DNA from 3 places in the Streptomyces sp. NPDC057939 genome. Region 3 is predicted to be linked to each of the others. Evidence: riboswitches for the same ligand, from Rfam matches in the RefSeq annotation. Region 3 holds a riboswitch; each other region holds the start of a gene.

Region 1 (9,840 bases), on a different contig from region 3:
CCCGTCAGGCACAGGAGCGGGAACGCGATCAGCCCGTCCAGCCACATCGGGTTGTAGGACGCCTCCAGCACCGACCAGCCGCACAGCGCGTACGAGGCGCCCAGCAGGCCCGCCGCCCACCACGGCCCCCGCCGCTGGGTCCGCAGCAGCCAGGCCATCGCCGCGGCGGCGGCGGCCGTCTTGAGCACGGTGACCGCGTACACCGCGAGGTCGATGTCGGCGCGCGGGAAGAACGCCACCAGGACGGCGAAGGGGCTGGACAGGTAGGTGCCCAGGTCCGGCAGGAAGCTCGTGCCGTACCCGGAGCGCCAGTTGAGGAGGAGCCCGCCCTCGGCCCGCCCGTGCAGCAGGTCCCACAGCTGCGCGTGGAAGGGGACGAACTGGTTCCCGAGGTCGTTCACGCTGCGGTGGCGCGGACCGTACGGGAAGACGCGCGCGGCGGCGTCCCCCGCGCACACGGCCGCCGTCGTGATCAGGGCCGCCAGGGCGGCCCCGGCGAGGCCGGCGCGCCGGCCGGACCACGGGCGGAGCCCTGCCGGAGCGGAGCCCGGCGGCTCCGGCCCGGGGGGCGCGGAGGGCGCGACGGAGCGGTGCGGGGCGTGCTGCGATGTCGACATGGTGGGTCGACCTTCCCAGGAACGGAGGGCTCGGTGGTGGCCACGGAGTGAACTCGCACCCCAACACCCCCGGAATCGTTGGTCGAACCGGTGGCTCGGGCCACCCTGACTGCATACCATCGATCACCGCACGGCCCTTGTGCACCGACGCACAATCTCCCGGCCCTGGAGGCTCCTTTGCACCGTCGCACAGCGCTCTCCGTCTCCGCCGCCCTGCTCGTGGCGGCCCCCCTGCTGTCGGCCTGCTCGGGCGGGACCCGCCCCGGCACCGCGGCCGTCGTCGGCGGGGAACGGATCACCACCTCCGCGCTCCAGGCCCAGGTGAACGACGTCCGTACCGCGCAGAACCGTTCCGAGCAGGGCGCCCAACTCATCGAGGCCACCGCCGGCCTGGAACGCACCAAACTCAACAAGATGATCCAGAGCGCCGTCCTCGAACAGGCGGCGAAGGACGCGGGCGTATCGGTGACCACCAAGGAGATCGAGGGCGTCCGCAAGGCCCAGCTCCAGCAGGCGGGCGACGAGAAGACCCTGGAGGCGGCAGCCCTCCAGCAGGCGCAGCTGGCGCCCGGCCAGATGGACGCCGACGCCCGCTTCAAGCTGCTGCGCGACAAGCTCTTCGCGCACTACGGCAGTCAGGAGAAGGCCCTGGCCCAGCTCGGTGCGGCAGCGAAGGCCCTCGACATCGAGGTCAACCCGCGCTACGGCCGGTGGGACGCCCAGCAGATCCTGCTCGGCGACCAGGAGACCCCGTGGATCACCCAGCGCACCCGGCCCGAGCAGGCTCCCCCCGCCGGGGCCTGAGCCCGCGCGGCGGAGGTAGGTTCGGAGGGTGACCGACCACACCGCCGAACCCGCCCCCGCCGCTCCCGTGCCCGCCGAGGGGGACACCCCCGTCCCGGCCGGCCGCATCGTGCTGCTGACCGCGAGCCACCGGGTCGCCCCCGGACTGCTGTCCTGGCCCGCCTGGCAGACCCTGCACGGGGCGGACCGGGTGCTGTGCGCCGACCCGGGTCATCCGCAGCTGCCGTACCTGCGCGAGGCGGGCGTCACCGTGGAGCGGGCGGCCCCCGACGCGCACGAGCTGGTCGAGGCCTGCGCCGGCGGCCGCACGGTCGTGGTGATCCCGGGCGGGGAGGGCGACGGCCGGCTCACCGACGGGCTGGCCCGCCTCGCCGGCTCCGGCCGCGTCTCCATGCCCGACCTGGAACTGCTGCCCGGCTCGTACGACCTGCCCGGCGCCCGGCTGCTCGACGTGGTCCAGGTGATGGACCGGGTGCGGCGCGAGTGCCCCTGGACCTCCCGGCAGACCCACGAGGGGCTGGTGAAGTACGCGCTGGAGGAGGCGTACGAGCTGGTGGAGGCCATCGAGGGCGGGGACCGCGCCGAACTGCGCGAGGAACTCGGCGACGTCCTCCTCCAGGTCGTCTTCCACGCCCGCATCGCGCAGGAGGGCACGGAAGCCGACCCGGACGACGACGGTGACGCCGATGACGACGCCGACGGGCCGTTCTCGATCGACGACGTGGCAGGCGACCTCGTCGACAAGCTGATCCGGCGGCACCCGCACGTCTTCGGCGACGAGAAGGCCGACACCCCCGAGGAGGTCCACGCGCACTGGCAGGCCACCAAGGCCGTCGAGAAGCAGCGGGCGTCGGTGACGGACGGGGTCCCCCTGGCCCAGCCGGCCCTCGCCCTCGCGGCCAAGCTGGCGGGCCGGGCCCGGGCGGCGGCGTTGCCCGTGGAACTGCCCCGGGGCGAGGGGATCGGCTACGAGCTGCTGGCGCTGGCGGCGCGCGCCGAGGAGGCGGGAACCGACCCCGAGACCGCGCTGCGCGCGGCGGCCCGCGCCTACCGGGACACGATCCGGGCGGCCGAGGGCGTCGAGTAGCGCTCCGGCGGGGAGCCGGCGAAGCGTCGGGCAGGGGCCGGGCGGCGCCCCTCAGTCCTCGCGCGGGGAGCGTCCCGACGGGTTGTGCCAGTGCGGGGCGGGCCGGTTCAGGAACCACTCGCCGAAGCCCGTCGGCCGGTTCGGGGCGGCGCCGACGGGGGGAACGGCGTCGTGGAAGAGGCGGTCGGGGCGGGCCCCGAGCCCTTCCAGCAGCTGAACCGTCTCGTCGACGAACTGGGGCGGCCCGCTGAGGTGGACGTCCTGCTCCCGCCACATCCCCCGGTTGCTGAGCGCGGTCGCCAGCCGGTCGGTCGCCTGGTTGCGGTGCCGGCCCGGGGCGGGCGTGATGTAGGTGACGGCGAGCCAGCTCAGTGAGGCGGCGTACGCGTCGATGAGCGGCCTGTCGTAGAGGTGCGCGGCGTCCCGGGCGACCACGAAGAGCCGCACGTCGTGGTCGGGAGGACGTTCGACCAGGTCCTCCAGCATGGCGCGGACGGGTGCCCAGCCGGTCCCGGCGGCGATGAGGGTGATCGGCCGGTCGGCGCGGCGCAGGATCGACGACCCGCCGGGGGCCCCGAGCCGCAGCCGCTCGCCGGGCCGCACCTCGCGGACCAGGGCGGTGCTGAGCCTGCCGCCCTCGACGCGGCTGACGTGGAGGTCGACGGTGCCGTCGGCGCGGGGCGCGTTGCCCAGCGAGTACGTCCGCCAGGTGGTCGGCACGCGCGCGCTGCTCACGCTCACGTACTGGCCCGGGAGATGGGGGAGGGGGGCGTGCGGCCGCAGGGTCAGTACGGCGATGTCCTCCCCGTACTGGAGGTGCCGCACGATCTCGGCGTCCCACCAGGGCGGTGAGTCGTCGGCGGCGGCGCCGGCCGTCATCACGTCGGCGATCACCTGGTAGGCCTCGGCCCAGGCCTTCTCGGTGGCCGGGCTCCAGGCCTCGCCGGAGGTCTCGGCGAGCGCGGCGAGCAGGCTGGCGCCGACGGCCGCGTAGTGCTCGGGTCCGACGAGGAACTTGCGGTGGTCGCGGCCGAGGTCCTGGAGGTAGGGAACGAGGGTCTCGTCCTCCAGGCGCGAGATCACATGGGTGAGGGCCGCGAAGAGCCGGTCCCGCTGCCGCTCCATGTCCTCGGAGGCGGTCGGGAAGAGCTCACGGATCCCGGGGTTGTGCCAGAACAGGTGGGAGTAGAAGTACTTGACCGCGTGCTCGGCCCTCCTCTCCACCACCGCGAAGCTGCTTTTCAAGATCCTCACATCCACAAAACCGAAAGTAGGAACGGCGGGGAACGGGACGTCAAGGGATGGACGATCTACGGACAGCCTCGACGAACACCCCATATCGGATCGCCGGTACGGTCCGGGATACGGTCTGCGGGTGCATGAGCAGACCTCCGCGACCCCGGCCGATTCCCCCTCCACGGAGGGCCCGACCCTCTTCGACTGGGAGTTCGCGACCGACCCCTACCCCGCCTACGCCTGGCTGCGCGAGCACTCCCCGGTGCACCGCACCAAGCTCCCCAGCGGGGTCGAGGCCTGGCTCGTGACCCGCTACGCCGACGCCCGGCAGGCGCTCGCCGACCAGCGCCTCAGCAAGAACCCGGCGCACCACGCCGAACCCGCGCACGCCAAGGGCAGGACCGGCATCCCGGGGGAGCGCAAGGCGGAGCTGATGACGCACCTGCTGAACATCGACCCGCCGGACCACACCCGACTGCGCAGGCTGGTGTCGAAGGCGTTCACCCCGCGCCGCGTCGCCGAGTTCACCCCGCGCGTGCAGGAGCTCACCGACCACCTGATCGACGCCTTCGCCGCGAAGGGGGAGGCCGACCTCATCCACGAGTTCGCCTTCCCGCTCCCCATCTACGCCATCTGCGAGATGCTCGGCGTACCGCGCGAGGACCAGGACGACTTCCGCGACTGGGCCGGGATGATGATCCGCCACGGCGGCGGTCCGCGCGGCGGGGTCGCCCGCTCGGTCAAGCGGATGCGCACCTATCTCGGGGAACTCATCCACCGCAAAAGGGATGACCTGGGCAATGACCTCATCTCCGACCTGATCCGGGCGAGCGACCACGGCGACCACCTCACCGAGGCCGAGGCCACGGCGATGGCGTTCATCCTGCTGTTCGCCGGCTTCGAGACGACCGTGAACCTCATCGGCAACGGCGTCCACTCCCTCTTCATGAACCCGGAACAGCGCGAGCGCCTCCAGGCCTCCCTCGCGGCCGGCGAGAGTGGCCTGCTGGAGACCGGCGTCGAGGAACTCCTGCGCTACGACGGCCCGGTGGAGCTGGCGACCTGGCGGTTCGCGACCGTGCCGCTGACCCTGGGCGGGCAGGAGATCGCGGCCGGCGACCCGGTGCTGGTGGTCCTCGCGGCGGCCGACCGCGACCCCGAGCGGTTCGCCGATCCGGACGCCCTGGACCTGTCCCGCGGTGACAACCAACACCTCGGGTACGGCCACGGGATCCACTACTGCCTCGGCGCTCCGCTCGCCCGGCTCGAAGGGCAGACGGCGCTCGCGACTTTGCTGACGCGTCTGCCGGATCTGGAACTTGCCGTTCCTCCCGCGGACCTGCGCTGGCGCGGCGGACTCATCATGCGTGGCCTGCGCACCCTTCCGGTTCGCTTCACACCTCGAAACAACTGAGACGCATTCCGACGCCGTCTGATCACACGTCAGTCACCTACCGAACTTGTGACAATCGTTCGAAGGCCGCTAGGTTCTGCCGTTACCCCGCCGTTATGCGAAAGGTGCAGCCTCATGCGTTCCGGGAACGGCCGCCACAGACGCCCCCGCCAGGTACCCGCCCTGGTCGTCACCGCCGGAGTCACCGGCTCCGCACTCGCCCTGCCCCTGCTCGCCGCCACGAACGCCAGTGCGGCCGACACGAGCACGTGGGACAAGGTGGCCGACTGCGAGAGCGACGGCAGTTGGAGTGCCAACTACGGCAGCGGTGAGTACGGGGGGCTCCAGTTCACCCAGGAGCAGTGGAGGAACGCGGGCGGACTCGCCTACGCGGAGCGCCCGGACCTCGCCAGCCGCTCCCAGCAGATAGCCGTCGGCGAGAAGGTGCTGGCCTCGCAGGGCCCCCAGGCGTGGCCGCTGTGCGCCGCCTCGGCCGGTCTGACCCAGCAGGGCCCGGCCGCCGCGGTGGACCCGGGTGACCCCCGGCCCGCCGGCCCGGTCGCGCCCACCCCCGTCCGGCCCGAGGGTTCGGTGCCCGTCACCGGCTCCGAGCCCGCCGTCGACTTCGGGGCCCCGACCCCGCAGCCGGGCCAGGAAGGCCCCTCCACCGGCCCGACCGGCCTGCCGGACTACCCGCTGGGCCCCACCAGCGGACTGCCCGTCATGCCCGACCCCGTCTCCCCGGCCCCGTCCACGGACCCGACGGTCCCGCCGACGACCGTGCCGCCCACCACGACCCCGCCCACCACGGCGCCCACCACTCCGGCGGACCCGACGGCCCCGGGCACCCCGACCGTCCCGGGCACCCCCACCACCCCGGTGGACCCGACGGCCCCCGTGACCCCGCCCCTCCCGGGTGCCACGCCCACGGCCGTGCCCGCCGGTGTGGTCGACGGAGCGGGCAAGCACCGCGGTCCGGCGGCCGACGAGGCGCCGGGCGCTTCTGACGCCGCGTCGAAGCCCTCGTACACCGTGAAGGCCGGCGACAGCCTCACCGCGATCGCCGACGCCAAGGGCCTCAAGGGTGGTTGGAACGAGCTGTACGCGGCCAACGAGCAGCTCATCGGGAAGGACGCCGACCTCATCAAGCCGGGTCAGAACCTGGATCTAACCAAGGAATAGGGGCAGTTCGACCATCCGGAAAGAGCTGAATGTCCGTTATCGGCAAATGAGACATGCGTCTCTTCCGATCAACTGGCGTGTCTCATTCCGGAACTTCCACAAACCCGCCCCTCACCTGCGTAAACGTACTTTTGAGGATGGCAAGTAGGCCGGTTTCTCCCTGATGTCGCGCGTTGAACATCAGGGGGAGACCTGTCTACCTTCTGAGTCGCTCGCCACCGCGGGCTCCTTCGACCGCATCGCCGAATCCTGCCGGCGGACGGGGGGAACAGTCGTCGCGCAAGCGCCGAAGGCAGGAGCGGGGGAACCAAGGTAGGCGCCGGGAAAGGCCGTTGAGAGACGGCTGCGTACCGGCTTGGGGTTAAGCCACGTGCTCGACACGTGACCGGGCAACTCATCCGCCCGAACCCGACAGCTCACCTCGAAGGCGTCGGTGAGGAGAAATCCATGCTGCTTTCCGGCAAGGGCAAGCACCGTCGCGGCTCCAAGGCCGTCCGTATCGTCACGCTCGCCGGTGTCGCCGGTGTCGCCGTCGCGGCTCCGCTGATGGCCGCCGGTACCGCGAGCGCCGCGACCGTCTCCGAGTGGGACAAGGTCGCGCAGTGCGAGTCCGGTGGCAACTGGGCCATCAACACCGGCAACGGCTACTACGGCGGCCTGCAGTTCTCGGCCTCCACCTGGGCCGGGTACGGCGGCAAGGCGTACGCCGCGACGGCCAACCAGGCCAGCAAGTCCCAGCAGATAGCCATCGCCGAGAAGGTCCTCAAGGGCCAGGGCAAGGGCGCCTGGCCGCACTGCGGCAAGGGCCTGTCCAACTCCGCGTACAACGGCGGCGGCTCGACCACCACGCCCGCCAAGCCGAAGCCCGAGACGAAGCCGGCCAAGCCCGCCCCGGCGAAGCCCGCGAAGCCGGCCACGCCCGCCAAGCCGAGCACGCCGAAGGCCGAGCCGAAGCGCACCGAGGTCCCCGTCTCGCGCTCCGAGCGCGTCGAGACCCCGGCCATCAAGCCGCAGGCCCCCAAGACCGAGGCCCCGGCCACCGGCAACGGTTCCTACGTGGTCAAGGCCGGCGACACCCTGGGCACCATCGCCCAGGCGAACGGCGTCAAGGGCGGCTGGGAGAAGCTCTTCCAGCTGAACAAGGACACCGTCAAGGACGCCGACCTGATCTTCCCGGGTCAGAAGCTGAAGCTCAGCTGAATTCCGGCATAACACCGCATCACCCGCGGTCTCCGCAGCATGCCCACCGCCCGGCGCGTATCCCCCCACGCGCCGGGCGGCGGCATGTTCCGGGACCGTTCCGGCCCGCTCCCGGCGGTCCGGAAACCGAATCTTCAAGAGACCTATGTCCTGGAAGAGGGGCATTCAGCCCCTATTTCGTCCCAGGACCCGGGCGGTCGGCGGGCCCAGTGCCCGGAGCCGGTTAGGCTCTAGGCGGCAAGGCCATCCCACGGCCTGACACGCCACCGCACACCCAGCGTCACATCCCAGAAGGAGATGCTCGTGCCGTCCATCGACGTCGTCGTAGCCCGGGAAATCCTGGACTCCCGAGGCAACCCCACGGTCGAGGTCGAGGTGGGCCTCGACGATGGCAGCACCGGCCGTGCTGCAGTTCCGTCCGGCGCCTCCACCGGTGCATTCGAGGCCATCGAGCTGCGTGACGGTGACCCCAACCGTTACTTCGGCAAGGGTGTCGAGAAGGCCGTCCTCGCCGTCATCGAGCAGATCGGCCCGGAGCTCGTCGGCTACGACGCCACCGAGCAGCGCCTGATCGACCAGGCCATGTTCGACCTGGACGCCACCGAGAACAAGGGCTCCCTCGGCGCCAACGCCATCCTCGGCGTGTCCCTCGCCGTCGCGCACGCCGCGTCCGAGGCCTCGGACCTGCCGCTCTTCCGCTACCTCGGCGGCCCGAACGCGCACCTGCTGCCCGTTCCGATGATGAACATCCTCAACGGTGGGTCGCACGCCGACTCCAACGTGGACATCCAGGAGTTCATGATCGCCCCGATCGGCGCGGAGTCCTTCTCCGAGGCGCTGCGCTGGGGTGCCGAGGTCTACCACACCCTCAAGAAGGTCCTCCACACCAAGGGCCTCTCCACCGGCCTCGGTGACGAGGGCGGCTTCGCCCCGAACCTGGAGTCCAACCGCGCCGCGCTCGACCTCATCGTCGAGGCCATCAAGCAGGCCGGCTACGTCCCGGGCAAGGACATCGCGCTCGCGCTCGACGTCGCCGCGTCCGAGTTCTACAAGGACGGCAAGTACGAGTTCGAGGGCCAGTCCCGCTCGGCCGCCGAGATGACCGAGTACTACGAGGAGCTCGTCTCCGCGTACCCGATGGTCTCCATCGAGGACCCGCTGTACGAGGACGACTGGGCCGGCTGGAAGACCCTCACCGACAAGCTGGGCACCAAGGTCCAGATCGTCGGCGACGACCTCTTCGTCACCAACCCGGAGCGCCTGGCCCGCGGCATCGAGGAGGGCTCCGCGAACGCCCTGCTCGTGAAGGTGAACCAGATCGGTTCGCTGACCGAGACCCTCGACGCCGTCGAGATGGCCCAGCGCAACGGCTTCAAGTGCATGATGTCGCACCGCTCCGGCGAGACCGAGGACGTCACCATCGCCGACCTCGCGGTCGCCGTGAACTGCGGCCAGATCAAGACCGGCGCCCCGGCCCGCTCGGACCGCGTCGCCAAGTACAACCAGCTGCTGCGCATCGAGGAGATCCTCGACGACGCCGCCGTGTACGCGGGCCGCTCCGCCTTCCCGCGCTTCAAGGGCTAAGGGCCAATCAGCGCCTCGCGGCGCCGGCCTCCGTACGTCCCCGCACTCGGTCCCGTACCGTGTGCGGGGACGTATTGCGTAGCGCGCATTCAGGGGAGGCGGGACCATGGCCGGGAACCGGGACCGGTTCTCCACCTTCTCGACGGCGACCAGGCTCAAGCAGCTCGGTGAACGGACCGCCGCGCACGTCTACCGCTCGCAGTCGCGGCGCCAGGTCCGCCGCAGCCGGCTCACCGGCCGGGCCGCACTGCTCGTCCTCGTCCTCTGTACCCTGGTCGTCGCCCTCGCGTACCCGATGCGCCAGTACGTTTCCCAGCGCTCGGAGATCGCGGACCAGCAACGGGCGGCGGTCGACGCGTACAAGCGCCTCGAACAGCTCCGTGACGAGAAGGCCCGCTGGCAGGACCCGGCCTACGCGGAGCAGCAGGCGCGCAAGCACCTGCACTTCCTGCGTCCGGGCGAGACCGGCTACATCATGAACGACCCCGGGGCCGAGGCCTCGGAGCGCCACCGCGGCGGGGAGGCCGGTTCCGACCGTCCCTGGTACTCCAACGTCTGGGACGGGGTCGACAAGGCCGACCGCCCCGGCGACTGAACGCGTACCCGTCCGTCCCGCACCCACCACCCACGACACCGAAGAGACTTCCTCCAGGCATGCAGACGCCCCCGCCCCAGACCGACCGGACCGAGCCGACCGACGCGGACATCGAGGCGTTCGAGCAGCAGCTCGGCCGTCC
Region 2 (9,840 bases), on a different contig from region 3:
ACCTGCTCCAGGCGCAGCCCGGAGAAGGCCGTGCGCGAGGCCAACACGGTGGCCAGTACGATCTGCGCCTCGCGCCCCGTCACCGGATCGTGGTCGTCCACGAACCCGTTCACCACCACCGAGTCGAGCGCGCCGAACTCGTCCGCCGCGTACAGCTCCCGCAGCACCAGCAGCAGGCACTGCGCCAGCAGGTCCCGGTAGACCGCCCGGCGCTGCGTGGCCGGCCGGGCCGTCTCCTTGTCCTGGTCGGTACTCGGCAGGTATCGCACCGACTTCGCCTCCGGCACCACCCCGAAGCCGGGCAGCTCCCAGTCCAGCACCAGCTGCCGGGCAGCCGGATCGTAGGCGGCCGTGACCTGGCGGGGCAGGTCCTCGGGCCAGGCCGTGGAGGCGTACAGGGCCGCCGAGAAGTACTCGACGGCGGCCTCGGCGTCCCCCGCGCGCAGCGACGCGGCCAGCTCGGTGAGCCCGCTGTTGTGGCGGCGCACGTCGGCGAGCTGCCCGGCCGCCCACCGGTCGTACTGCTCGCGGTACGCCGCCAGCTGCCGCAGGCGCTGCTGGTCGGCGGCGTGCGCGGCCTGCCAGGCCTGGGTGTACCGGTCGTGGGCCTCCCGCTCGGCCTGGGCGCGGCGACCCGCGCCGAGCCCCCAACCGCCGCCCTGCTGCTGGAACTGCTGGAGCTGCGGCATGGGCAACGGATGGGCCAGCGTGCCCGGGTCGAAGGGCTCCAACTGCTCGGAACGGACCAGGGCGGCCATCCGGAAGGCGGGCGCCCGGCAGCCCGCGGCCAGCATCCCCTGAAGGGCCGCGACCTCGGCGTCCAGCTCGTCCGTCCGGCGCCGGGCCTCGGCCTCGCGGTGCTGTTTGTAGGCGGCCTGCTGCTCCCGCCGGCCCCGGGCCACGTCCCGTTCGTACGCCCGCTGCCGGCGTTCCGCCTCGCGCTGCTGGATCAGCTGCGTCCTCTGCTGCTGTCGTTGGGCCTCGGCCCACACCCCGATCAACCCGCTGGACCGACGACTCATCAGCTGTGTTCTCCCCCCACCCGCGTGTACGGGGAAAACACTAGTCGGGGCACGGGGTACGGGGTGCGCCCAATGGCACAGCCCGCGAACCCCGCGCCCCGCGGGTGCTACAACACGCCCCCCGCCAGGGCTTCGACGACGGCGGGCAGCGCCGCTCCCGAGCCGTCACGACGCGGGTCCACGGCGGGCAGCGCGGCCGGGGCGCCGTTCGCCGCGGCGGCCCGTACCGGGGCCCCGCCCGCCCAGGCCAGCACCAGGACGTCCTCGCCCTTCAGGAAGCGCTGGCAGCGCACCCCGCCCGTGGCGCGACCCTTGCGCGGGTACTGGTCGAAGGGGGTGAGCTTGCCGGAGCGCACCGAGTCGTCCAGCGTCCCGTGCGATCCCGCGACCGTGAAGACCACGGCGTCCCGGGCCGGGTCCACGGCCGAGAAGTGGATCACCTTGGCGTTGTCGGCGAGCTTGATGCCCGCCATGCCGCCCGCCGGCCGGCCCTGGGGGCGCACCTGGGCCGCCGGGTAGCGCAGCAGCTGGGCGTCGTCGGTGATGAAGACCAGGTCCTCCTCGCCCGTGCGCAGCTCGACAGCGCCGACGATCCGGTCGCCCTCCTTGAGGGTGATGACCTCCAGCTCGTCCTTGTTCGCCGGATAATCCGGCACGACCCGCTTGACCACGCCCTGTTCGGTGCCCAGGGCCAGTCCCTGGGAGGACTCGTCGAGCGAGGTCAGGCAGATCACGGTCTCGTCGGCCTCCAGCCCGGAGAGGAACTCCGAGACGGGCGCGCCGCCGGCCAGGTTCGGCGCGGCGTGCGTGTCCGGCAGCTGCGGCAGGTCGATCACCGACAGGCGCAGCAGTCGCCCGTACGAGGTCACCGCGCCCACGTCGGCCCGTGCGGTCGCCGCCACCTGGGAGACGATCAGGTCGTGCTTGGCCCGGGCGCCGCCCTCCTCCTCGGGGAGCGGGTCGCCGTTGGCCGTGCGGGCGAGCAGGCCGGTGGAGGACAGCAGCACGCGGCACGGGTCGTCCGCGACCTCCAGCGGCACGGCGGCGATGGCCGTGCCCGCCGACTCCAGCAGCACCGTCCGGCGCTCGGTACCGAACTTCTTCGCCACCGAGGCCAGTTCGGAGGAGACCAGCTTGCGCAGTTCGCCGTCCGAATCCAGGATGCCGGTCAGCTCGTCGATCTCACCGGTGAGGCGGTCGCGCTCGGACTCCAGCTCGATCCGGTCGAAGCGGGTCAGGCGGCGCAGCGGGGTGTCGAGGATGTACTGCGTCTGGATCTCGCTGAGCGAGAAGTGCTCGATCAGCCGTTCCTTGGCCTGCGCGGAGTTGTCGCTCTCGCGGATCAGCCGGATGACCTCGTCGATGTCGATCAGGGCCACCAGCAGGCCCTCGACCAGGTGCAGCCGGTCGCGCCGCTTGGTGCGACGGAACTCGCTGCGCCGGCGGACGACCTCGAAGCGGTGGTCCAGGTAGACCTCCAGCAGCTCCTTGAGGCCCAACGTCAGGGGCTGTCCGTCGACCAGGGCGACGTTGTTGATGCCGAAGGACTCCTCCATCGGCGTCAGCTTGTAGAGCTGCTCCAGCACGGCCTCCGGGTGGAAGCCGTTCTTGATCTCGATGACCAGGCGCAGGCCGTGCGAGCGGTCGGTGAGGTCCTTGACGTCGGCGATGCCCTGGAGCTTCTTCGAGCCGACCAGGTCCTTGATCTTCGCGATGACCTTCTCGGGGCCCACCGTGAAGGGCAGTTCGGTGACGACGAGGCCCTTGCGGCGCGGGGTGACGTCCTCGACCGCGACCGTCGCGCGGATCTTGAACGTGCCGCGACCGTTCTCGTAGGCGTCCTTGATCCCGGAGAGCCCGACGATCCGGCCGCCCGTGGGCAGGTCGGGGCCCGGAACGAAGCGCATCAGCGCCTCCAGGTCCGCCTCCGGGTGACGGATCAGGTGGCGGGCGGCCGCGATGACCTCGCCCAGGTTGTGCGGGGCCATGTTGGTGGCCATGCCGACGGCGATCCCGGAGGCGCCGTTGACGAGCAGGTTCGGGTACGCCGCGGGCAGGGCGACCGGTTCGCGTTCCTGGCCGTCGTAGTTGGCGTTGAAGTCGACGGTGTCCTCGTCGATGGACTCCGTCATGAGTGACGTGGCGTCGGCCATCCGGCACTCGGTGTAACGCATCGCGGCCGGCGGGTCGTCGTTGCCGAGGGAGCCGAAGTTGCCGTGGCCGTCGACCAGCGGCAGGCGCATCGAGAAGGGCTGCGCCATGCGCACGAGCGCGTCGTAGATCGACGCGTCGCCGTGCGGGTGCAACTTGCCCATGACCTCGCCCACGACGCGGGCGCACTTGACGTAGCCGCGGTCGGGGCGCAGGCCCATCTCGTTCATCTGGTAGACGATGCGCCGGTGCACCGGCTTCATGCCGTCCCGGGCGTCCGGCAGGGCACGGGAGTAGATCACCGAGTACGCGTACTCGAGGAAGGAGCCCTGCATTTCGTCGACGACGTCGATGTCGAGGATCTTCTCCTCGAAATCCTCCGGCGGCGGGGTCTTCGTGCTGCGGCGGGCCATCGCTGCGCGGCTCCTTAACCAAGAATCGGGTGTACGGGGTGTACGTGGACGTACGGGTTCCGGCCGGGCGGTCCGGCAGGGGCGACGCGGACCATTGTGGCCCGGGGCGCCGACAATGCCGACTCCGACCCCGGGGGTCCCCCGGACGGAGTCCGCGGGCGGCACCCGGGAACTTCTCCGGGGGCCGACGCGCTTGCATACAGTGGCAGGTCTGACAGAAATCTCTGCATCGCGATCGAAGGGACCACATGCCCATGGGTCACACGGCCACAGCTCAGGCCGGCTCCGGCGGCCTGACAGCGACCGAGCACCGGCTGGCCAACGGCCTGCGCGTGGTGCTGTCCGAGGACCACCTCACCCCGGTCGCCGCCGTCTGCCTCTGGTACGACGTCGGCTCGCGCCACGAAGTCAAGGGGCGGACCGGCCTGGCTCACCTTTTCGAGCACCTGATGTTCCAGGGTTCGGCGAGCGTACCGGGCAACGGACACTTCGAGCTCGTTCAGGGCGCCGGAGGCTCCCTGAACGGGACCACCAGCTTCGAGCGCACCAACTACTTCGAGACGATGCCGGCCCACCAGCTGGAACTCGCGCTGTGGCTGGAGGCGGACCGGATGGGCTCGCTGCTGGCCGCCCTGGACGACGAGTCCATGGAGAACCAGCGCGACGTCGTCAAGAACGAGCGCCGCCAGCGCTACGACAACGTCCCCTACGGGACCGCGTTCGAGAAGCTGACGGCCCTGGCGTACCCCGAGGGCCACCCGTACCACCACACCCCGATCGGCTCGATGGCCGACCTGGACGCCGCGTCCCTGGAGGACGCGCGCGAGTTCTTCCGTACCTATTACGCGCCCAACAACGCCGTGCTGTCGGTGGTCGGCGACATCGACCCCGAGCGCACCCTCGCCTGGGTCGAGAAGTACTTCGGCAGCATTCCGTCGCACGACGGCAAGCAGCCGCCGCGTGACGGCTCGTTGCCCGAGGTCATGGGCGGACAGCTCCGCGAGGAGATCGTCGAGGAGGTCCCGGCGCGCGCGCTGATGGCCGCCTACCGGCTCCCGCACGACGGCACCCGCGAGTGCGACGCCGCCGACGTGGCGCTGACCGTGCTGGGCGGCGGGGAGTCCTCCCGCCTGCACAACCGGCTGGTACGCCGCGACCAGAGCGCCGTCGCCGCCGGCTTCGGCCTGCTGCGCCTGGCCGGCGCGCCCTCGCTGGGCTGGCTGGACGTCAAGACCTCCAGCGGTGTCGAGGTGCCCGCCATCGAGGCCGCCGTCGACGAGGAGCTCGCGCGGTTCGCCGCCGAGGGCCCCACGGCAGAGGAGATGGAGCGCGCCCAGGCGCAGCTGGAGCGCGAATGGCTGGACCGGCTGAGCACGGTGGCCGGCCGGGCCGACGAACTGTGCCGGTTCGCGGTGCTGTTCGGTGACCCGCAGCTGGCGCTGACCGCCGTCAAGCGCGTCCTGGACGTCACCGCCGAGGAGGTGCAGGCCGTGGCCGCGGCCCGACTGCGCCCCGACAACCGGGCGGTCCTGGTCTACGAACCGCTGGCCGTGTCCGACGCCGACGACGACGTGACCGACGAGAACGAAGGGGCGGAGCAGTGAGCGACACCGCAGCCGTCACGATGACCTTCCACCCGCAGCCGCAGCCCGGCGCCGCCACCCCGTGGGCCTTCCCGGCCCCCGAGCGCGGCGCGCTGCCCAACGGGCTGACCGTGCTGCGCTGCCACCGCCCCGGCCAGCAGGTGGTCGCGGTCGAGGTCAACCTCGTGGCCCCGCTGGACGCGGAGCCCGAGGGCCTCGACGGGGTGGCCACGATCATGGCCCGCGCCCTGTCGGAGGGCACCGACAAGCATTCCGCGGAGGAGTTCGCCGCCGAGCTGGAGCGCTGCGGCGCCACGCTCGACGCGCACGCCGACCACCCCGGCCTGCGGGTCTCCCTGGAGGTTCCGGCCTCCCGCCTGCAGAAGGCGATGGGCCTGCTCGCCGAGGCGCTGCGCGCGCCCGCCTTCGCCGCGGACGAGATCGACCGGCTGGTGCGCAACCGGCTCGACGAGATCCCGCACGAGCTCGCCAACCCGCAGCGCCGCGCGGCCAAGCAGCTCTCCAAGGAGCTCTTCCCGGCCTCCCTGCGCATGTCCCGGCCGCGCCAGGGCACCGAGGAGACGGTGGCCCGCATCGACTCCGCGGCCGTCCGTGCCTTCTACGAGGCCCACGTGCGCCCCGCCACCGCCACCGCGGTGGTCGTCGGCGACCTGACCGGGATCGACCTGGACGCCGTCCTGGCCGACACCCTGGGCAGTTGGACCGGCAACACGGCCGAGCCCCGCCCGGTGCCCCCGGTGACGGCCGACGACACGGGCCGGGTGGTCATCGTCGACCGGCCCGGCGCGGTCCAGACGCAGTTGCTCATCGGCCGGATCGGCGCGGACCGCCACGACCTCGTGTGGGCCCCGCAGGTGCTCGGTACGTACTGCCTCGGCGGCACGCTCACCTCGCGCCTGGACAAGGTGCTGCGCGAGGAGAAGGGGTACACGTACGGCGTGCGCGCCTTCGGCCAGGTCCTGCGTTCCACCGCCGACGGCAAGGGCGCCTCGATGCTCGCCATCAGCGGCTCGGTGGACACCCCGAACACCGGCCCGGCGTTGGAGGACCTCTGGAAGGTGCTGCGCACCCTCGCGGAGGGCGGACTGACCGACGCCGAGCGGGATGTGGCGGTGCAGAACCTGGTGGGCGTGGCCCCGCTGAAGTTCGAGACGGCGTCCTCCGTGGCGGGCACGCTGGCCGACCAGGTCGAGCAGGAGCTGCCGGACGACTACCAGGCGCGGTTGTACGCGCGGCTGGCGGAAACCGGTACGGCGGAGGCGACTTCGGCGGTCGTGCGCGCCTTCCCGGTGGACCGTCTGGTGACGGTGCTCGTGGGCGACGCGGCTCAGATCGAGGAGCCCGTACGGGCACTGGGAATCGGCGCCGTAACGGTCGTCACCAACTGACCGGTGGTTGACCGGGGATCGAGCGGCGGGAGACCGCCGCTCCACCGGTAACCGACCGTTTCCCGAGGGGCTCTGATGGATTATCCGTCAGAGCCCCTTTTGTCCGTTTAGTGGTTTGGTTGCTCGTATGCGGTGTGGCGTACGCAACAAAAGCGCTCGTGTGTTTGGCGATCCACTGATGATCCGCCTAGCGTCGGCCCTGCTGTTCGTCAGTTGTGCCCGCCGCATCCGCGGCACCGAACAGTGATCGCCGAGTCCCCGTCAGGCGCGAGCCTGGGGAGCCGGGGACCCACAGTCCCTGGGGTGAATCGGACCGCCTCGCAAGAGGAGGTCCGTAGGAGACCTTCCTGCTCCGAACCCGTCAGCTAACCCGGTAGGCGAGAGGGAAGGAAAGGATCACCCCCTTCATGGCGTTTGGCAGTCGTCCCACCGGCTCCGGCAAGCACCGCGGCTCCAGCCGTCTGAGCCGCAAGACCGCCGGCTACGCCGGTATAGCCGCCCTCGCCACCACGGGCGTGGTCGGCACCATCGCGGCCCCGGCCTTCGCGGCGGACAACTCGGGCCCCTCCATGGAGGACACCGGCCAGAACCCGGTCGTCGTCGCCAACGACCTCCAGGGCGACATCGTGGCCCAGGCCGACCTGCAGCAGCGCGCCGCCGACGCCGTCACCGCCCAGGCCCAGGCCGAGGCCGACGCCAAGCAGCGTGCCGCCGAGGCCAAGCGCGTCGCCGAGGCCGCCGAGGCCAAGGCGAAGTCCGAGCGGGAGACCGCCGAGCGCGTCGCCCGCGAGGAGGAGCGCAAGCGCCTCAACACCTACGTCTCGCCCATCGCGGGTTCCTACGTCAGCACCTCCTACGGTGCGGGCGGCGCCATGTGGTCCTCCGGCAGCCACACGGGCATCGACTTCCACGCCTCCCTCGGCACCTCGGTCCGCGCGGTCGGCGCCGGCACGGTCGTCGAGGCCGGCTGGGGCGGCGCGTACGGCAACAACGTGATCATCAAGCACAGCGACGGCACCTACACGCAGTACGGCCACATGGACTCGCTGAGCGTCTCCGCCGGCCAGCAGGTCGCCCCGGGCCAGCAGATCGGCCTCGCCGGCACCACCGGCAACTCCAGCGGCGTGCACCTGCACTTCGAGGCGCGCACCAGTGCCCAGTACGGCTCGGACATCAACCCGCTGGCGTACCTGCGCTCGCACGGTGTGAACCTCTGACCCGAGCGGCACCGCACCACCGGTCTTCACGGACGACCCCGGCTCACCGAGCCGGGGTCGTCCGCGTTTTCGGCGCCCAGGGCCGCGCCCGTGTCCCCGCCCCGCGTTCCCGGCCGGGTTCCCTCCCCGGATCCGTGGAATGTTTCGGATTTCCGGCCGTCCTCGGAAATATTCGCGTGTTGCAATAGAGTCGCGACACGGTCACGATTCCGGCGACGGCGCCGGCAACCGAATTCAAGCGGAGGTCCGGTCTTGCGTATTCCCGCGCACGCGGTGTGCACAGCGATCCGCGACGATATCGTCTCCGGCTTCTTCGGGCCGGGCGGCCGACTCACCGAGGAGGTCCTCGCCCGCCGCTACGGGGTCTCCCGCGTCCCGGTCCGCGAGGCGCTGCGCACCCTGGAGTCCGAGGGGTTCGTCACCACGCGCCGCCACGCGGGCGCCTGCGTGGCCGAGCCCACCGAACAGGAGGCGGCCGACCTCCTGGAGCTACGGATGCTCCTGGAGCCCCTGGCGGCCTCCAGGGCGGCCCACAGGCGCACGGAGGGCCACTTGAAGGTGCTGCGCGGGCTGGTCCGGCTCGGGCAGGAGCGGGCCCGCAGGGGTCAGGGGGAGGACCTGCGCGACCTCGGGGCCTGGTTCCACGAGACGCTGGCCCAGGCGTCCGGTAGTCCGGGCCTGATCGCGCTGCTGACCCAGACCCGGCGCAAGATCGCCTGGATGTACGCGGTGGAGGCCCCCGTACGCCCCGCCGAGTCCTGGGCCGAGCACGGCGGCATCGTGGACGCGGTGGCGCGCGGGGACGCCGATCGGGCCCGGGCGTTGACCGCGCAGCACGCGGCGCGCGCGACCGAGGCGCACCGGCCGCGGGTGAGGACTCCGCAACCTGCCGTAAACATGTCGAGCGCCCGGCATTAACACGCGCCGTATACAAAGGTGGCCGGACATTCGCACGTCGCGAGGGCCGGTCCGGGGTGTCGTCCTTTCATTCCGTGTTTTCCGCGTTCTTCGCGGCGCCCGCTATTTCCGGGCATCGAATTTCCGCCGGAAATTGGGCGTGAGGTCGGGTGTCGCAATTCCGTGGAGCCGCGGTACGGTGCGGCCATCGAACCGCGCAGCCGAAAAACGGAAGAGCCGCAGTCCCCGGGATCGCCGGGGGCTGCGGCTCCGCCGCTCGTGAGGGGTAACCGGACCCGAAGGGTCAGACGGTCTCCGGGAGCTCCTCGAGGCCCTCGGCGACCAGCTTCGCGAGGCGGTCCAGGGCGGCGTCCGCGCCCTCGGCCTCGGAAGCGAGAACGATCTCCTCGCCGCCCTGGGCGCCCAGGCCCAGGACCGCCAGCATGGAAGCGGCGTTGACGGGGTCGCCGCCCGCCTTCGCGATGGTCACCGGGACGCCGGAAGCGGTCGTCGCCCGGACGAAGATCGAGGCGGGACGAGCGTGCAGGCCCTCGGCCCAGCCGACGTTGACGCGGCGCTCTGCCATGGTGATGCCCTTCAGGTTCTTACGGTTGTCTAGACCAGTCTCTCACGGCACCCCGAATGCTCGGACCGACCTTCGGCCCTGATCCACCGCCGTTCGACCCTCCCCAGCTTGCACCGGTTCGCCCCGGACTGCCGCGTTCGGCGCGCGCTCGCGTCCAGGCCGGTCCGCACCGCCCGTCCGCCCCTTAGGGTGACCCCATGACGACCGTGTCGGACCACTCGTACCCGGCCCACTGGGAAGCGGACGTCGTGCTGCGCGACGGCGGCACCGCCCGCATCCGCCCCATCACCACCGAGGACGCGGGACGGCTCACCAGCTTCTACGAACAGGTCTCCGACGAGTCGAAGTACTACCGCTTCTTCGCGCCCTACCCGCGCCTGTCCGCCCGCGACGTGCACCGCTTCACGCACCACGACTACGTGGACCGCGTCGGCCTCGCGGCGACCATCGGCGGGGAGTTCATCGGCACGGTCCGCTTCGACCGGATCGGCCCGGACGGCCGGCCCGCCTCCGCCCCGGCCGACGAGGCCGAGGTCGCCTTCCTCGTCCAGGACGCCCACCA
Region 3 (9,840 bases):
CCTGGCCGCCCTGCTCGCCGAGCGCGGGGACGAACGCTACGAGCTCCACTCCCGCCACCTGAACCACCAACTGCCCCGGATGCTGCACACCATCGGCTTCGACAAGGTCTACGTACGGGCCGAGGGCGCCCACTTCTGGGACGCCGAGGGCAACGACCACCTCGACATGCTGGCCGGCTTCGGGGTCATGGGCCTGGGCCGGCACCACCCCGTCGTCCGCAAGGCCCTGCACGACGTCCTGGACGCCCAGCTCGCCGACCTGACCCGCTTCGACTGCCAGCCGCTACCGGGCCTGCTCGCCGAGAAACTGCTCTCCCACAGCCCCCACCTGGACCGGGTCTTCTTCGGCAACAGCGGCACCGAGGCGGTGGAGACGGCCCTGAAGTTCGCCCGGTACGCCACCGGCCGGCCCAGGATCCTCTACTGCGACCACGCCTTCCACGGGCTCACCACCGGCTCGCTGTCGGTCAACGGCGAAGCCGGCTTCCGGGACGGCTTCGCACCGCTGCTCCCCGACACGCGGATCGCGCTCGGCGACCTGGACGCCCTGGAACGCGAACTACGGCGGGGCGACGTCGCCGCCTTCGTCGTGGAGCCGATCCAGGGCAAGGGCGTGCTCGCCGCGCCCCCCGGATTCCTGCGCGCGGCGCAGGAACTCCTCCACCGGCACAAGGCCCTGCTCATCGCCGACGAGGTGCAGACCGGCCTCGGACGCACCGGCGATTTCTACGCGTACCAGCACGAACCCGGCGTGGAACCGGATCTGGTGTGCGTGGCGAAGGCCCTGTCGGGCGGCTACGTCCCCGTCGGCGCGACCCTGGGCAAGGACTGGATCTTCCAGCGCGTCTACTCGTCCATGGACCGCGTCCTCGTCCACTCGGCGAGCTTCGGCTCCAACGCGCAGGCGATGGCCGCCGGCCTGGCGGTGCTGAGCGTCATGGAGGACGAGGAGGTGACCGCCAACGCCCGCGCCATGGGCGACCTGCTGCGCGGCCGGCTCGCCGCGCTCGTGGACGAGTACGAGCTGCTGCACGAGGTGCGGGGGCGCGGGCTGATGATCGGGATCGAGTTCGGCCGGCCGTCCTCGTTGGGCCTGCGCAGCCGCTGGGCGATGCTCCAGGCCGCCCGCAAGGGCCTGTTCGCCCAGATGGTCGTGGTGCCGCTGCTGCTCAAGCACCGGATCCTCACCCAGGTCTCCGGGGACCACCTGGAGGTCATCAAGCTCATCCCGCCGCTGATCGTCGACGAACGGGACGTGGACCGCTTCGTCGGGGCCTTCCGCGAGGTCATGGACGAGGCGCACGGCGGGGGATCGCTCATGTGGGACTTCGGTCGGACGCTGGTGAAGCAGGCCGTCGGCAACCGCTGACGGCCTGCCGGCCGGGGACCCCGGCCGCTACGGTTCCAGCAGCCGGTCCCGCAGCCGGACCAGGGTCTCGGGCGCGAGTCCGAGACCCTCGGCGAGGTACCGGTCCACCTCGCCCCACTCCTCCTCGATGGTCGCGTACGCCGCTTCCAGGTAGGCGGCGCGGGCCTCGAAGAGCGGCGCCAGCAGCTCCGCCGCCTCGGCCGGACGGGGCTCGACCGCCTCCGTGCCGCGACGCATCCGGTAGCGGCGGTGCGGGGCGTTCGACTCCAGGTAGTCCGCCACGATGGCGTCCCGTTCGACGCCGAGCGCGAGCAGCGTGACGGCGATCGACAGACCGGCCCGGTCCTTGCCCGCGGCGCAGTGCATCAGCGCGGGGACGCTGTCCTCGGCCAGCGCGTGCACGACCCGGCTGTGTTCGGTGGTCCGGGTGCGGATCATCGTGCGGTACGAGGTGGTCATGCGCTCGGCCGCCCGGCCCTCCCCGAGGGCGGTGCGCAGCTGGGCCAGGTCGCCCTCGCGGACCATCTTCCAGAACTCCTTCCCGGCGGCCGGGTCGGACAACGGGATGTTCACGTAGCGCACGCCGGGCAGTTCCACGTCCGGCCCCTCCAGGGCGTGGTCGGCGCGGTTGCGGAAGTCGAAGACCGTGTGCAGGCCGAGCGAGACGAGGAACTCTGTTCCGGTTTCGGTCGCATGCGCCAGATGTCCGCTTCGGAACAGTCGTCCGGACCTGACCCTCCGTCCGTCGACGGTCGGCAGGCCGCCCACGTCACGGAAATTGCGCACTCCCGTCAGCTCCGGTTCCGGTTCGGGCAGCGCCGGAAGGGGTGGGGGTATCCGCTGGGTCACGTGTGGTCCTCCGCATCGTCCTGAGGTGTCCGAATTACGCCGGTTGGGAGCAACTTGCCACGGGGAGAAGCGAGATCGCGCCAGGCTCCGTGAGCCAGATCATACGGTGACCGTCCGTGCCCGCTCGCGAAATCAGAATTCCCACGCCAGGGCGGTTGTTGATGGTCCGGAATGGACACAGGGTGACCGGAATTCCATCGCTCCCCCATACCTGTGATTGCGTCAGGGAATGTGTGGCTTGTTGCCCGTGTACCGACTCGATTACCTTCACGACCGATCCGGGTGGACAGCCTAATCCTGCCGCCGCCCGGGAACCGCACCCGACTATCGACGCGCGCGGCAGGAGCGGGGGAACCAGGTAGGCCGCCGGACCGGAGCTTTCTCCGGGACGGCTAGGGGTGAAGCCGCACGCGTCCTCGACGCGGTCGGCCGGACATCTCCAGTCCGAACCCGACAGCTCACCTCGCAGGCGACGGAGAGGAATTCGCCATGCCCGGTAAGGGTAAGCACCGCCGCCCGAAGTCCAGTTCCATATCCCGCGGTCTCACCGTGGCCGGCACCGGCGGCGCCGCCCTCGCGCTGCCGCTGATCGGAGCCACCGGAGCCCAGGCCGCCACCCCCGCGGCGACCCCCGCCACCGCACCCGCGCAGGCACCGCAGGCCCCGGCGGCTCCCCGGGCCGCCGCCGTCACGCCCACCGCGACGCCCACGGCGCCCGCCGCGGTCTACACGGTGGTGTCCGGCGACTACCTCTCGAAGATCGCCGCCGAGCGGAACCTCACCGGCGGCTGGGAGCAGCTCTACGCCGACAACCGGGACGCCGTCGGCAACGACCCCTCCCTGATCCACCCCGGCCTCAAGCTGACCCTCGGCGCCCCCGGCGCGGCGGCCGAGCCGGCCCCCGCCAAGAAGCAGTCGGCGGCCGGCGCGTCCACCCCGGACTCCGCCCCCAAGTCGGACTCCGGCGCCCGCTCCGACCGCTCCGAGCGGTCCTCCAGCCGCCCTGAGGCGTCCGGCGAGCGTTCCTCCGCCCCGACCGCCGCGCCCAGGAAGGCCGCGCCCGCGCAGAAGCCCGCCGGCTCCGGCCAGGCCGCGCCCTCCACCCCGTCGAGCCCCTCCAAGGCCGGCGGATTCGTGGCCCCGGTCGCCGGCGGAGTCTCCACCGCGTACCGCATGGGCGGCAGCATGTGGTCTTCCGGTTACCACACCGGCGTCGACTTCATGGCGAGCACCGGAACCACCGTCAAGGCCGTCGGCGCGGGCACCGTGGTCTCCGCCGGATGGGGCGGCTCGTACGGCAACGAGGTCGTCATCAAGCACGCGGACGGCAAGTACTCCCAGTACGCGCACCTCTCCTCGCTGTCCGTCTCGGCCGGCCAGAGCGTCACCGGCGGCCAGCGCGTGGGCCTCTCCGGCGCGACCGGGAACGTGACCGGCCCGCACCTCCACTTCGAGATCCGCACGGGTCCGTCCTACGGCTCGGACATCGACCCGCTGGCCTACCTCCGCTCCAAGGGCGCCAGCCTCTGACGGCACCCGCCGTCGGACACGGACACGCGTGAGGCCGGGACCCGAGGGGGGTCCCGGCCTCACGTGTACTTATTCCTTATCCCCCGCGTGGTACAGATCACGGTCCGTCAACCCCTCATTACGTTGGCGTAGGTTGGTTGCGACGGTGAAGGATGTGTTCCCGTGGCAGCGACGACGACGACACTCAAGACCATCGGCTCGTACGCGGCGATCGGGGACAGCTTCACCGAAGGCGTGGGAGACCCGGGACCCGGGGATTCCTATCTCGGCTGGGCGGACCGCCTCGCCGTGCTCCTCGCCGATCAGCGCGACGAACATGACTTCCGGTACGCGAATCTGGCCGTGCGGGGGAAGCTCCTCGACCAGATCGTGGCCGAACAGGTCCCGAGGGCCCGGGCCCTCGCACCGGACCTGGTGACCTTCTGCGCGGGCGGGAACGACATCATCCGCCCCGGCAGCGACCCGGACGACGTGGCGGAACGTTTCGAGGCGGCCGTGGCCGACCTCACGGGCGCCGTGGGCCTCGTGATGATCACCACCGGCTTCGACACCCGGGGCGTACCGGTCCTGAAGCACCTCCGGGGCAAGGTCGCCACGTACAGCGCGCACGTGCGCTCCATCGCCGACCGGTACGACTGCCCGGTGCTCGACCTCTGGTCGCTGCGCTCGGTGCAGGACCGGCGGGCCTGGGACGGCGACCGGCTGCACCTCTCGCCCGAGGGCCACACCCGCGTCGCGCTCCGTGCCGCGCAGGTGCTGGGCTACGGGATCCCGGCCGATCCCGACCAGCCGTGGCCGCCCACGCCGCCGCGCGGATCGGTGGACGTGACCCGCGACAACATCCAGTGGGCCCGGGAGCACCTCGTGCCGTGGATCGGACGCCGGCTGCGGGGCGAGTCCTCCGGCGACCACGTCGCGGCGAAGCGCCCCGACCTGCTGCCCCTGTAGGGCACGCGGGAGCCGGACGAGCACCCGTTCCGCCCGGCGGGTTCCCGCCGGGCGGAATCCTCACGGGCCGGTACGCGTTGGGAAGGGCGTGCATGTACTAGCGTGCCACCTCGAACCGCACCCTCTTGAGGAGGCGCCTTGACCGGCTCCCTTCCCCTGCGTCCCAGGCTGCGCGCCCTGCGCTCCGAAGCCTTCGGGGCGGACCCCTCCGGCGCGCGGCTGGAGCGGATCCAGCGCTCGCCGAACTTCGCGGACGGCGTGTTCCAGAACCCGGTGAAGGGCAGGACCAGGCCCTCCGGGTCGATGACCGAGTTCGCCCGGGTCTACTTCCACAAGGAACAGCGGGTCCGCCGCAGCCCCGCCGCACCGATCCCGGTCCATCCGACCACCCTGGCCGACCTGGCGAAGCCGCCGGTCAGCGGCCTGCGGGTGACCTGGATGGGCCATTCCAGCGTGCTCGTGGAGATCGACGGACGCCGGGTCCTCTTCGACCCCGTCTGGGGAGAGCGGTGCTCTCCCTACCCCTTCGCCGGGCCCAAGCGGCTGCACCCGGTGCCGGTGCCGCTCGCCTCCCTGGGCGAGGTCGACGTCGTGGTGATCTCCCACGACCACTACGACCACCTCGACCTGCCCACGATCAAGGCGCGGGCCGGTACGGACACGGTCTTCGCCGTCCCCCTCGGCGTCGGCGCGCACCTGGAACGCTGGGGCGTACCGGCCTCACGGCTGCGCGAGCTGGACTGGAACGAGTCCACCGAGGTCGCCGGCCTCACCCTCACGGCCACCCCGGCACAGCACTTCTGCGGCCGCGGCCTGCGCAACCAGCAGTTCACCCTGTGGGCCTCCTGGGTCGTCGCGGGCGAGGAGCACCGGGTGTTCCACAGCGGGGACACCGGCTACTTCCCGGGCTTCAAGGACATCGGCGCCGCCCACGGCCCCTTCGACGCGACGATGATCCAGATCGGCGCCTACTCGGAGTACTGGCCGAAGAACCACGAGGACCGCACCCCGGACCCGGGCCCGTGGCCCGACATCCACATGACACCCGACGAGGGCATCCGGGCCCAGCTCGACCTCCAGGGCGGCAAGGCGCACGGCGTGCTCCTGCCGATCCACTGGGGCACCTTCAACCTCGCCCCGCACCCGTGGTCCGACCCGGCGGAACGCACCATGATCGCGGCCCGCAACGTGGGCCAGGCCGTGGCCATGCCCAAGCCCGGCGAGCCCTTCGAGCCCGCCGGCAGGATCCCCGGCGACCCGTGGTGGCGGCCCATCGCGGCCCCCGGGTTCGAATGGGAGCGGTGGGCGAACTACCGCGACGACCCCGGCCCGCCCGCCGGGCCCGAGGCGGTCGAACCCGACGCCGGACTCGACCTGGTGGGGGAGGCGTGACCGCCCCGCGCGCGTGACGCCCCCGGCGCGGGCAGCTGCCGGACCGCTTCCGGGCGCCCGGGGCCGCCCCGGGCCGAGCGGGCCCGGATGCCACGGCCCGGGCGCGGGCGGCCGGCGCCGCCCGCCCGTGGCCCCCGTACGACGGTGCCCGCCGGATCCCCCGAGGAGGTACGGAGGGGCGGGGGAGCCCGGGCAGCGCGGAACCGCCGCGCGAGTTCGACCGGCGGGGATGGCGGGTCGTGCCCGTGACCTCGACGAAGGACGGCGAACCGGACGCGCCCGGGCGTGCCGTGGCCGCGGACGACGCCATCACCGCGACGCCGCGTTCCGAAGACGTCAGCCGGGGCGAACCCGCTCCCGGGCCGGTGCGGCAGGCCCGCACCCTCGCCGGGGCACCCGCCCGCGGTCGCGTGTCCGTCGGGGACACCGTCCGGGACACCCCGGCCGGTCCCCGGGCCGGCGTCGCCCGCGTGGGCCCGCCGTGCGGCGGCATCCCGCGCGCCGACCCGGAGGAAGTCGGGCGCCCGCGCCGTGTACCGCAACCCCGCGGACCTGTTGGCACGTCTCGACACGAGCCCGTTCGCCGACAGCTCCCGGCGGGGACCCGGGCCGAGCCGCCGACAGGGAGCGTACGCGGCCGAAGGGACGGGCGGCGCGCGCCCCCCCGGGGCCACGGGCGCACGCGCTCCCGGCGCATTCGGGCTGTCGTGCGAGCGCTCCATCGGGAGCGGGAAGCACCCCGGGCAAGTTCCCCAACTGGGCGTCCGGGGTGGGAGCGTGCGGTCTAGCGTGGGTATTCGGTGATCAACACCGGGCCCCGGGAACCGACCGGGGGCCGGGCCCCACGTACCGAGGACGCCGATGTCCGGACTCCGCGCCGCCCGCCACTCCCCGTCGAGACACGCCGTCGGCCCCCGCCGGCAGACACGCCCCCAGCTGATCCGCGCCGCCGTGCTGCCCACCCTCGCCGCCGCGCTCAGCGGCGCCGCGGCGGTGCTCTTCACGCTCCAGCTCGGCGGTGGCGCCGGCGACCGGGACGCCCGGCTGTGGCCGGTGCTCGCGGGCTGCGCCCTGCTCGTCGTCGGGGCCCTGGCCGCCGCGCTGCTCGGGGCCCAGCGCGCCGCGAAGGGCGTACGGGACCGCTGCGAGGCACTGCGGCGCTCCAGCGTCCGAGGCCGCCAGGAGCTGCGCACCGACGCGGAACGCCTGGAACGCGGCGAGACGCCGCCCCGTCCCGTACGGGGCGGCCCGAGCGGGCCGCCCGCGGCGCCGGATCCGGCCGGCGTCGACGAGTTCTGGCTGCTGGCCCAGGAGCTGCGCGGCGCCCGCGAACAGGCCCGGACCACCCTCGTACGGCTCGCCACGCCGGCCGCGCCGACCGACAGCGACCGCAAGGTCGAGGTCTTCGTCAACCTCGCGCGCCGGCTCCAGTCGCTGGTGCACCGCGAGATCGCCCTGCTCGACGGCCTGGAGGACACCGTCGAGGACCCGGACCTGCTGAGGGAGCTCTTCCACGTCGACCACCTCGCCACCCGGATCCGCCGGCACGCCGAGAACCTCGCCGTACTCGGCGGGGCCGCCTCCCGGCGGCAGTGGACCCGGCCGATCGACCTCGGCGAGGTGCTGCGTTCCTCGGTCGCGGAGGTCGAGCAGTACACCCGGGTCAAGGTCGTCCCCCCGGCGGGCGGCACCGTCCGCGGCCACGCCGTCGCCGACGTGGTCCACCTGCTGGCCGAACTCGTCGAGAACGCCACGGTGTTCTCCGCCCCCGACACGGATGTCGTCGTCCGGGCCGAGCGGGTCACCTCCGGGATCGCGGTCGAGGTCGAGGACCGCGGGCTGGGCATGCCCCCCGAGGAGCAGCACCGGATGAACGCCCTGCTGGGCGACCCCGACCAGGTCGGCGTCCGGCACCTGCTGGCCGACGGGCGGATCGGCCTGTTCGTGGTCTCGGCGCTGGCCCGGCGGTACGGGATCGCCGTGGAGCTCAAGTCCAACATCTACGGCGGTGTGCTCGCCGTGCTCGTCCTGCCCCAGGGACTGCTGGGCGCGGAGGCGCCGAACGCCGCCGACCTCGCGGCCGGCTCCCGGGCCACCTCGTGGGGCTCCGGCGCGGGGGGAGTTCCGCCACTGGAGCCCGTACGGGTCACCGTGCCGGGCCCCTGGCAGGGGGAACGCGGGTCGGACGACACCGAGCGGCCCGGAACGCCGGGCCGGCGGGTGCCGGGGGCGGGTGACGGACCGGGACGCGGGCCGGGTCACGTGCCGGGGCCGGGTCACGGGCAGGGCCTCCCGGACCGTGCCGACCAGTTCCTCGGGACCTCGACACCGCCGCCCTTCCCCGCAGCGGCACCCGAGGACCCGCCGCCCGGACCCGCCGCACCCGCGCCCGTACCCGGAGCCCGCGCGGACACGGAGCGGCCGTCCCTGCCCCGACGCAGCGCCCCGCAGCACCTGGTACCCGAACCGCGCGAGGCCCCCGCACCCCGGCCGTCGGCGTGGACGGAGCAGCCCGTGCACGACCCGGGACTGATGGCCGCCTTCCAACGGGGCTTCGGCCTCGCGCAGTCGGAGCCCGCGGAGCGGCAGGCATGAGCCCCGGAACGTCCCCCACCCCCCACCCCGGCAAGGAGCGCATCCCGATGGTCGGCGAAGCGGCGACGAGGACGAGCGGCCTCCCGGACCTCGGCCGGCTGCTCGGCGGCCTGGTGCGACGGGTCCCGTACGCGCGCAGCGCGGTGCTGCTCACCGCGGAAGGGTTGGCCGCCTGCGCGCACGGCCTGGACGCCGACGGCGCCGACCACATGGCCGCCCTGGCCTCCGGCCTGTACTCGCTGGGCCGCAGCGCCGGGTCCCATTTCGCGCAGGGCGCGGAGGTCCGGCAGGTGGTGGTCGAACTCGACACGGCGCTGATCTTCGTCTCGGCCGCCGGGTCCGGTACCTGCCTCGCCGTCCTCGCGGACCACGAGGCCGACGCCGGGGTCCTCGGCTACGAGATGGCGATGCTGGTCAAGAGCGTACGGCCGTACCTGGACGTCCCGCCGCGCCGGCCCGTCGCCGAGACGCCACGATGAGTGCCCGCGCGGCGGGATCGCCCGGCCCCGGGACGCAGCAGGACGCACCCTGGCTGGACGACTCCGCGGGCCGGGTGACGCGCCCGTACACGGCGACCGGAGGCCGCACCAGGCCGGCCGTGGCGCTCGACCCGCTGTCGCCGGTCACCGCGACCGGCGTACGACCGAGGGTCCCGCTCGGCCCCGAACACGCCCTCGCGCTGCGGATCTGCGCGGGCACGGCGGCGGTGACGGTCGCCGAGGTCGCCGGCCAACTGCGGCTCCCGGCCATGGTGGTGAAGGTACTGCTGTCCGACCTGATGGAACACGGGGCCGTCAGCACGCGCGCGCCCCGCTTCCCGGGCCCGGACCCGGCGTGCGCGGCGGCCGACGACCTGACCCTGCTGGAGGCGGTGCTCGACGGCCTGCGCAGACGACCGTGACACCCGGCCCGCCCCGGTGGGCGCGGTCGACCGGACCGGCCCGCCCCCGGCCGCCGACCGGACACCCGCGCACCCGGACGCCGTCACCACCCACCCACACGCAACCGGACTCGGGGGAACCGCCATCACGCACTACGAATCGACCGGCCACCTGCTGCTCACCCCGGTGGACCGGGAGGCGCCGGCGCGGGCCGCCCGGCTGTTGGAGATGGGCCTCGGGCAACGGGCCGACGCGGAGCTCGACGCCTTCGCCCGG

Evidence for each region. Region 3 has a riboswitch for cyclic di-AMP ahead of ACFVS6_RS10135 (peptidoglycan DD-metalloendopeptidase family protein). Riboswitches for the same ligand answer to the same signal wherever they lie in the genome.
Region 1: it holds a riboswitch for cyclic di-AMP, as region 3 does, so the genes downstream of both, ACFVS6_RS26195 (transglycosylase family protein) here and ACFVS6_RS10135 (peptidoglycan DD-metalloendopeptidase family protein) in region 3, are expected to answer to the same signal.
Region 2: it holds a riboswitch for cyclic di-AMP, as region 3 does, so the genes downstream of both, ACFVS6_RS06740 (M23 family metallopeptidase) here and ACFVS6_RS10135 (peptidoglycan DD-metalloendopeptidase family protein) in region 3, are expected to answer to the same signal.

The regions. Positions count from the first base shown of each region.
Region 1 covers NZ_JBHVPG010000027.1:37,718-47,557, forward strand. The annotation lists gene ACFVS6_RS26165 (YfhO family protein) at 1-617, opposite strand, end outside; gene ACFVS6_RS26170 (SurA N-terminal domain-containing protein) at 795-1,421, shown strand; gene ACFVS6_RS26175 (nucleoside triphosphate pyrophosphohydrolase) at 1,489-2,508, shown strand; gene ACFVS6_RS26180 (globin domain-containing protein) at 2,560-3,762, opposite strand; gene ACFVS6_RS26185 (cytochrome P450) at 3,884-5,158, shown strand; gene ACFVS6_RS26190 (transglycosylase family protein) at 5,273-6,319, shown strand; cyclic di-AMP (ydaO/yuaA leader) riboswitch at 6,594-6,764, shown strand; gene ACFVS6_RS26195 (transglycosylase family protein) at 6,767-7,519, shown strand; gene eno (phosphopyruvate hydratase) at 7,817-9,103, shown strand; gene ACFVS6_RS26205 (septum formation initiator family protein) at 9,210-9,698, shown strand; gene ACFVS6_RS26210 (DUF501 domain-containing protein) at 9,758-9,840, shown strand, end outside.
Region 2 covers NZ_JBHVPG010000004.1:132,364-142,203, forward strand. The annotation lists gene ACFVS6_RS06720 (restriction endonuclease) at 1-1,022, opposite strand, end outside; gene ACFVS6_RS06725 (DNA topoisomerase (ATP-hydrolyzing) subunit A) at 1,130-3,586, opposite strand; gene ACFVS6_RS06730 (M16 family metallopeptidase) at 3,841-5,190, shown strand; gene ACFVS6_RS06735 (M16 family metallopeptidase) at 5,211-6,578, shown strand; cyclic di-AMP (ydaO/yuaA leader) riboswitch at 6,817-6,973, shown strand; gene ACFVS6_RS06740 (M23 family metallopeptidase) at 6,986-7,795, shown strand; gene ACFVS6_RS06745 (GntR family transcriptional regulator) at 8,048-8,713, shown strand; gene ACFVS6_RS06750 (HPr family phosphocarrier protein) at 8,997-9,278, opposite strand; gene ACFVS6_RS06755 (GNAT family N-acetyltransferase) at 9,476-9,840, shown strand, end outside.
Region 3 covers NZ_JBHVPG010000006.1:217,394-227,233, reverse strand. The annotation lists gene ACFVS6_RS10145 (aspartate aminotransferase family protein) at 1-1,369, shown strand, start outside; gene ACFVS6_RS10140 (tyrosine-protein phosphatase) at 1,397-2,218, opposite strand; cyclic di-AMP (ydaO/yuaA leader) riboswitch at 2,537-2,703, shown strand; gene ACFVS6_RS10135 (peptidoglycan DD-metalloendopeptidase family protein) at 2,708-3,748, shown strand; gene ACFVS6_RS10130 (SGNH/GDSL hydrolase family protein) at 3,911-4,696, shown strand; gene ACFVS6_RS10125 (MBL fold metallo-hydrolase) at 4,835-6,088, shown strand; gene ACFVS6_RS10120 (sensor histidine kinase) at 6,950-8,683, shown strand; gene ACFVS6_RS10115 (roadblock/LC7 domain-containing protein) at 8,731-9,162, shown strand; gene ACFVS6_RS10110 (DUF742 domain-containing protein) at 9,159-9,584, shown strand; gene ACFVS6_RS10105 (GAF domain-containing protein) at 9,709-9,840, shown strand, end outside.